Regions from separate parts of the Streptomyces sp. NPDC050988 genome, predicted to be linked through region 1. Evidence: riboswitches for the same ligand, from Rfam matches in the RefSeq annotation. Region 1 holds a riboswitch; the other holds the start of a gene.
The links. A riboswitch is a leader RNA that binds a small molecule or an ion and turns the genes downstream of it on or off. The one in region 1 is predicted to bind cobalamin.

Region 1 (3,199 bases):
GCCTCCTCGCCGGGCGACGTCGAAGTCTTCGGGCGGTCGGCCGCGACCGGTTCTCCGCAGCCCGTGGTCGGGTAGCCCGCGATGGCGCAGAGCAGGGCGTTGGTGTCGTAGCGGAGGGGTTTGGCGACGGCGGCGAGGGCGTCGGCGGTCGTGGCGTCGTCGTCGACGCGGGCGCAGGCCGTGCGGGGGCGGGGCGGGGTCGAGCCGGACGGGGCGTCCGCGGCCGTGCCGAAGTCGAGGACGAGGCCGACCCGCTTGGACCCCTCCCGTGCGGGCGTCTTCGCGCAGATCGTCGCGAAGTCGGCCGCCCCGCGCGGCTTCGCCGAGTCCTTCGAGTCCTCGCTCACCGAGAAACGGAACCCCTGGACATCACCGTCCGAGGGCCGTGCGGTCGACGGCCCCTGGGTCGCGTACACCCACGTATCGGCCGGGACGGTCGTATCGGCTGTATCGGTCGTATCGGCCGTATCGGCGGTGGAGTCCCGGTCCCAGAAGGACCAGTAGCGGTAGCCGACCGCCTGGGCCTGCCCCGCCGTGCCGAGGACGGCGAGCAGGAGACACAGGACCGGCAGAACCAGGCGGCGGCAGGTCACGGCTGCTGCTTCTTGTTACGGCCGCTGAGGAGGAAGCCGATTCCGATGCCGCCGACCAGGCCGACCCCGATGATCCACCAGAGGCTGACCCCGCCGTCGTCCTCGTCCGAGGTGTCCGCCTCGTCGTTCTTGCCGTCCGCCGGGGCGGTGGAGGCGTCGGAGGAAGTCGCCGCGGGGCCGGTCGCGCCGAGCTGCTTCACGAGGTCGGCGCCGCCGAAGGCGCGCGGGTCCGTGCCGGTGGCGTTCGCCGCGAAGATCAGCTGCGCGTACGCCGCCGGGCCGCTCTTCGCCGCCCAGGTACCGGAGTTCTTCTCCAGCCAGGCCAGCGGCTTCCCGGTGTCGGCCGTGCGGCCCGCGGCGGCGAGCGCGACGACCGTGTCGGCGGTGTTGCCGTAGTCGGGCTGGTCCTCGGCACCGGGGAGGGAGGACTTCAGATAGCCGTTCTTGGCGACCGCGCCCGCGAGGTACAGGGCACCGTTGGCAGCCGCGTCCTCGATCGTGAAGGAGTCGCCGCCCGCGCACTGGGACGCCTTCGGGGACGCCTTGTCGGCGCCGTCCTCGTCGGGATCGGCGTCCAGGCCCTCGCCGAGCGCGCCCAGCACCCCGGCCGCCGTGGCGTCCGCGTTCGCCGCGAGCTTGCCCTTCTTGTCCGGCTGGAAGGCGAAGGCGCCGCCGCCGGTCTCGTCGCAGGGGACGGAGAGGCCGAGCAGGGCGTCGTACGGCGTCCGGTCGTCCTTCGAGGGCACGTCCTTCGGGTCGGTGTCCCCGGCGTCCAGGGCCCCGATCACGACGGACGTCGAGTTGGTGTCGCTGGGCGTGCCGGGGAAGTAGCCCCAGCCGCCGTCCTTGTTCTGCACGGACTTCAGCCACTTCACGGCCGCGCCCGTCACGGCGTCGCTCGCGTCGAGGGCCTCCAGGGCCTGCAGCGCGGCGGCCGTGCTGTTCGTGTCGACCTTGGTCTTGGCGTCGCACTTGGCGCTCGGGTCGGGGCGGTACGCCGCGAAGGCCCCGCTCTCGCACTGCTGCCCGACGAGCCAGTCGACGGACTTCTTCGCGGGCTTCACCTCCACCGTGTCCTGGGCGAGCAGCGCGAGCGACTGCCGCCAGACGCCGTCGTAGGTGGGGTCGGTGCTGCCGTACAGGGCGGAGGGGAACGCCTGGGACGGGGTCGCGCCGGGCGACTCGTCGGCGAGGGCGGCCGGCGCGAACGCCGTACCGATCACGGCGGTAGCGGCCAGTACCGCTGCGCTGCGGCGGACAAACATGATCGGCGGATGCCTCTCCCGGTCAGGGAGCCGGGCAGCCTGGAATCCAAGGCGGCTCGGCTCCGTATGCCTCGACGGTGCCGGTCACCGGCGGTCCCGGTGACGCGAGCCGGTCACGTCCGTACGGGGCAGTCCGGCTCACCGCCCCTGATCGGCTGATCCATTGATCCACTGAATCCATTGGTCCAGTGATCCAGTGATCGACCGATCGGCCGGGCGGCACACGGTTGCGGGTCAGCGCCGGATTTGCACCGGCTTCCCCCCGTAACGACTGTGATGACGACCCGCTCACTGTACCGGCCCGTAGCAAGACCCTGAGGGGCGGCTGTTGGGGGTCGCCTGTGGGCCTGTCTGTGAGGCCGGGCGGCGGCTCCGGGTAGCTTCTGCCCATGGGGATACCTGCGGGGGCCGGCCGCCTGCTCGGTTCGGGGCGCACGGCGGATGTCTACGCGCTCGACGATCACGACGGCTACGACGGTCTCGGCGATGGTTCCGGGGGCGGGGCGTGGGTGCTGCGCCGCTACCGGGACGGCTATGGGGACGCGCCGGCCGAGGCGGCCGTCATGGAGCACGTACGGGGTCACGGCTATCCCGTGCCGCGCGTGCGGGCTGCGGACGCGCGCACCGACCTCGTGATGGAGCGGCTGTACGGGCCGACCGTGGTCGAGGCGCTGGCCGTCGGCCAACTCGCGGCCGGGGAGGCAGGGTTGGCGCTCGCCCGGCTCCTGCGCGACCTGCACGCGATCCCGGCCCGCCGTTCCACCGACCCCGCCGTACGCGTCCTGCACCTGGATCTGCACCCGGAGAACGTCCTCCTGACCCCGGCCGGCCCCATGGTGATCGACTGGGCCAACACCGACGAGGGTCCGCCCGGCCGCGACTGGAGCATGTCCGCCGTGATCGTGGCCCAGGTGGCCGTCGACGACGATCCCCGCGCCCTCCTGGCCGAGGAGATGCTGTCCGCCCTGCTGACCGGCTGCCCCGACCCGGCACTCCTGACGGGCCCGGACGGCGGTCTCGGCTGGGCCACACGGCAACGGGCCGCCAACCCGACGATGAGCCCGCACGAGGTCGAACTCCTGGGTGAGGCAGGGGAGTTGATCCGCAGACTGCTGGCCTAGGAGGGCCGTGGGGCGTCCGGTTGTGCGGCTGGTCTACATCGACCCCACCCCGCCGATCACCGACAAACGCCTGCGCCGCCGCTGAAGCCAGCTCGCCTCCCTACCCGCAGGCGCAAGCGGACCCCGCTTTCCTGTGGGGGTGCGGGCTAAAGCTATTGACGAGACGGACCGTATCGTCTAGCTTATTGTTCATCGGTCGGCAGCCGGTGCTTCCGCTGTC
Region 2 (3,199 bases), on a different contig from region 1:
GTGCTGCTGGTTGTGCCAGTCCCGTGGGCCCCGGGGTCGTCCGTCCCGGGGCCCACGGGGGTGGTTCAGAAGCGGGCTCCGGCGGCCGCGCCGTTCCTCGGGGCGAGCAGGTCCCGGGCGGGCGGCAGGGTGCCGTCGGACGAACGCGGTCCTGTGTTGGCGTCCGTGTTCGTGCTCACGACCGACGAGTCGCGCCAAGTGCCGTCCGGACCCCAGGAGTTGCCCGTGGACGTGATGCCGGAGCCGAAGCCGGAGCCGGTGCCGGAGCCGAGTGCCGCGGGCCGTGCGTCCGTGACGGACTGGTTGGCGGCGAGCATGCCCGCGATGCGCACGAGGCCTCCCTGTCTGCCGGTCCGAAGGCTGTCGCGGGTCAGTGGCCGCACATACCGGGTTGGTCGTCGGTTGGTTGCCGGGGTGCACACCCGCCACGAACTGATCGATATACCGAACGCAGTTCGGTAAACCGGTCAGAACGTAGAGTGCGGCCGTGACCACGTCAATAACTTCGACACGCTCGGCCACTGTTGGCTCCGCGGTCCGGTTCGCGGACGGGTTTGGCGTGGCGATGCCCGGCTACCCGAACCGCGTGTCACTAACAGAGCAACAGGAACTCGTTCGTTTCCTCGAGGACCGGTTCGCCTGCGCGCAGGCCTGTACCGAGTGCGCAAGGGTGTGCGCCCTGCGCGCGAGCCTCGCCGAACTCGACGGCCCCGACGACCAGCAGGAGTTGCGGCGCAAGGGCATCCTCTGCGCGGAGGTCTGCGACGCCACCTGCCGCGCCCTGGCCGAGCAGACCACGCAGGCCGAGGCCGGGATGCGCGCCCAGGTCGAGTGGTGTCGTGCCGTCTGCCTGGAGACCGCCCAGGTCTTCGACCGGAGTCCCGGCGCCGAGAAGGGCGCCGAGGCCTGCCGCGACTGCGCACGCGCCTGCACGGAGTTTCTCGCCCTGCTGAGGTGAAGCTCCGTGTGGTGGGTCCCGTGTGGTGGGCCCCCACGCGGAGGTGAAGTGTCAGGGCGGCGTGTCCGAACGCCGTGTCCCGAGGAACGCCACGCTCCGAAGTGCCGCGTCCCGAAGAACCGTTCAGACGGGCGCCCGTTGTCGCCTCACTCCCCGAGCGTCCGCCCGACCCGTACGTTCCAGCGCCCAGCCCGCCCGCTGAGTTCCGTCGCGACCAACGGCGGCACGTCGACACGCCAGAACGCCGACTCCGGGGCCCCGAGTGCTCGCACCACCCCGGCCCGTACGATCTCCGGCTCGACGACGGCGATGATCCGGACGGAGCCTGGTCCTGGACCCGATCCCGAAGCCGAAGCGGAAGCCGAAGCCGAAGCCGAAGCCGAGGCTGAGCCGGACCCTGAAGCCCCGGAACTGGGATCCACCACCGTCTCGAGCCACTTCGCGACGCGCTCGCACAGCGCGGTCACCGACTCTCCGCCGTGCGGTGCGGACGACGGGTCAGCCAGCCAGCGGCCCACGGCCTCCGGTTCGCCGGCGCTCACCTCGGCGAGTGTCGCCCCGCGCCAGCGGCCCACGTCCAGGCCGGCCAGCTCCGGCGGCTCGGTGACGGCGAGGGTGTCGAGCCCGAGGGCCGCCGCCGTCTCCCGGCAGCGAACGGTGGGCGAGACCAGGACCTGGTCGGCGGCCGGCAGTGAGCCCGCGGCCGCCTCGGCGAGCCGCAGCCCGGCCGGGTCGATGGGACATCCGTCGTCGAAACGCGCCTCCCGCAACGCCGCGCTCATCGCTGGTGAGATCAACATCACTCGGCTGGTCATCGGCCCGTCCTCGTGTTCCACACGTGCTCAACACCCCTGTCCGTACTGGGAATTGGGGGCGTGACCAGGGCACCGGCGCGCCCCCGGCATTCCGTGCGCCCTTGGCCGCGCCTCCGCTTCGCGGTACCTTCTCGACGATATTGACGACGGTACGACGGAAGCCGGTGAGAATCCGGCACGGTCGCGCCACTGTAAGCCCCGCACAACCGCCTCCCACCAGGGGAGGCGGAGGTCGAGCAAGTCAGACCCGTGGCCGTCGTCCTGTGCACCACCGAGATGGGACGCGAGTTCCCCCAGGAGGTCCTGCCATGGCGCAGTCCGCCGTCGCTCAGCCGACCGTAACCACCCCCGACGTACCCGCAAAGTTGCCGATCGGCGCGATCGCTCCCTGGGCGGTCTTCCTCGGCATCCTGATGCTGGTGCTGCTCTACTTCGTCGGCGCCGAACAGGGCGCCACCTCCCTGGTCTCGGGCGAAGGCGTGCACGAGTGGGTGCACGACGCCCGCCACCTGCTCGGCTTCCCCTGCCACTGACGGCGACAGAGAACCGACAGGACAACAACCCAATGAACTCCGTCACCGTCAGAAATCTCCTGGTGCGCGGCATGCTCGCGGGTCTTGCCGCGGGCGTGCTCGCCCTGGTCGTCGCCTACTTCCTCGGCGAACCTCGTGTGGACGAGGCCATCGCGTTCGAGGAAGCCCACGCCCACGAGCACGGCGGCGAGGAACTCGTCACCCGTGCCATGCAGTCCACCGGCGGTCTGTCCACCGGTGTCCTCGTCTACGGGGGCGCGTTCGGCGGCATCGCCGCTCTCGCGTACTGCTTCGCGCTCGGCAGGATCGGCCGCTTCGGGCCGCGCGCGAGCGCGCTGCTGCTGGCGGGCGCCGGTCTGGTCGCGGTCTACCTGGTGCCGTTCCTCAAGTACCCGGCGAACCCGCCCGCCGTCGGCGACCCCGACACCCTCAACCAGCGCACCGCGCTGTTCCTCCTGATGATCGTGCTCAGCGTGCTGCTGGCCGTCGCCGCGGTGATCCTCGGCAAGCGCCTCGCACCGCGCCTGGGCAACTGGAACGCCACGCTCGCGGCAGGCGGGTTCTTCGTCCTGGCCGTCGGCCTGGCATACGCGTTCCTGCCGTCCTTCAACGAGGCGCCGGAAGGCTTCCCGGCGACCCTGCTGTGGCAGTACCGACTGGCGACCCTGGCCATCCAGGTGACCCTGTGGACCGCGTACGGGCTGGTCTTCGGGCTGCTCGCGGAGCGCGTGCTGGCTCCGAAGCCTGCCCGGGCCGAGGACGACAAGGCGGCCGAAGGGCGGGCAACTCCCGTCGCGCACTGACCCGTTCAGACGCTGATCCGTTCGCATGCGGACAGGCCACCGGCTGACCGGCCGCACACCGAAGGGCCCCTGGAGCGCGTTCCCGGGGCC

Region 2: it holds a riboswitch for cobalamin, as region 1 does, so the genes downstream of both, ACIBEI_RS19165 (CbtB-domain containing protein) here and ACIBEI_RS16130 (prenyltransferase/squalene oxidase repeat-containing protein) in region 1, are expected to answer to the same signal.

What each region holds. Positions count from the first base shown of each region.
Region 1 covers NZ_JBITFQ010000006.1:76,022-79,220, reverse strand. Annotated here, with positions in the region: gene ACIBEI_RS16135 (SCO2322 family protein) at 1-593, opposite strand, end outside; gene ACIBEI_RS16130 (prenyltransferase/squalene oxidase repeat-containing protein) at 590-1,858, opposite strand; cobalamin riboswitch at 1,966-2,162, opposite strand; gene ACIBEI_RS16125 (phosphotransferase) at 2,248-2,979, shown strand.
Region 2 covers NZ_JBITFQ010000007.1:357,640-360,838, reverse strand. Annotated here, with positions in the region: gene ACIBEI_RS19180 (hypothetical protein) at 66-332, opposite strand; gene ACIBEI_RS19175 (four-helix bundle copper-binding protein) at 566-958, shown strand; gene ACIBEI_RS19170 (histidine phosphatase family protein) at 1,105-1,773, opposite strand; cobalamin riboswitch at 1,904-2,046, shown strand; gene ACIBEI_RS19165 (CbtB-domain containing protein) at 2,082-2,306, shown strand; gene ACIBEI_RS19160 (CbtA family protein) at 2,339-3,109, shown strand.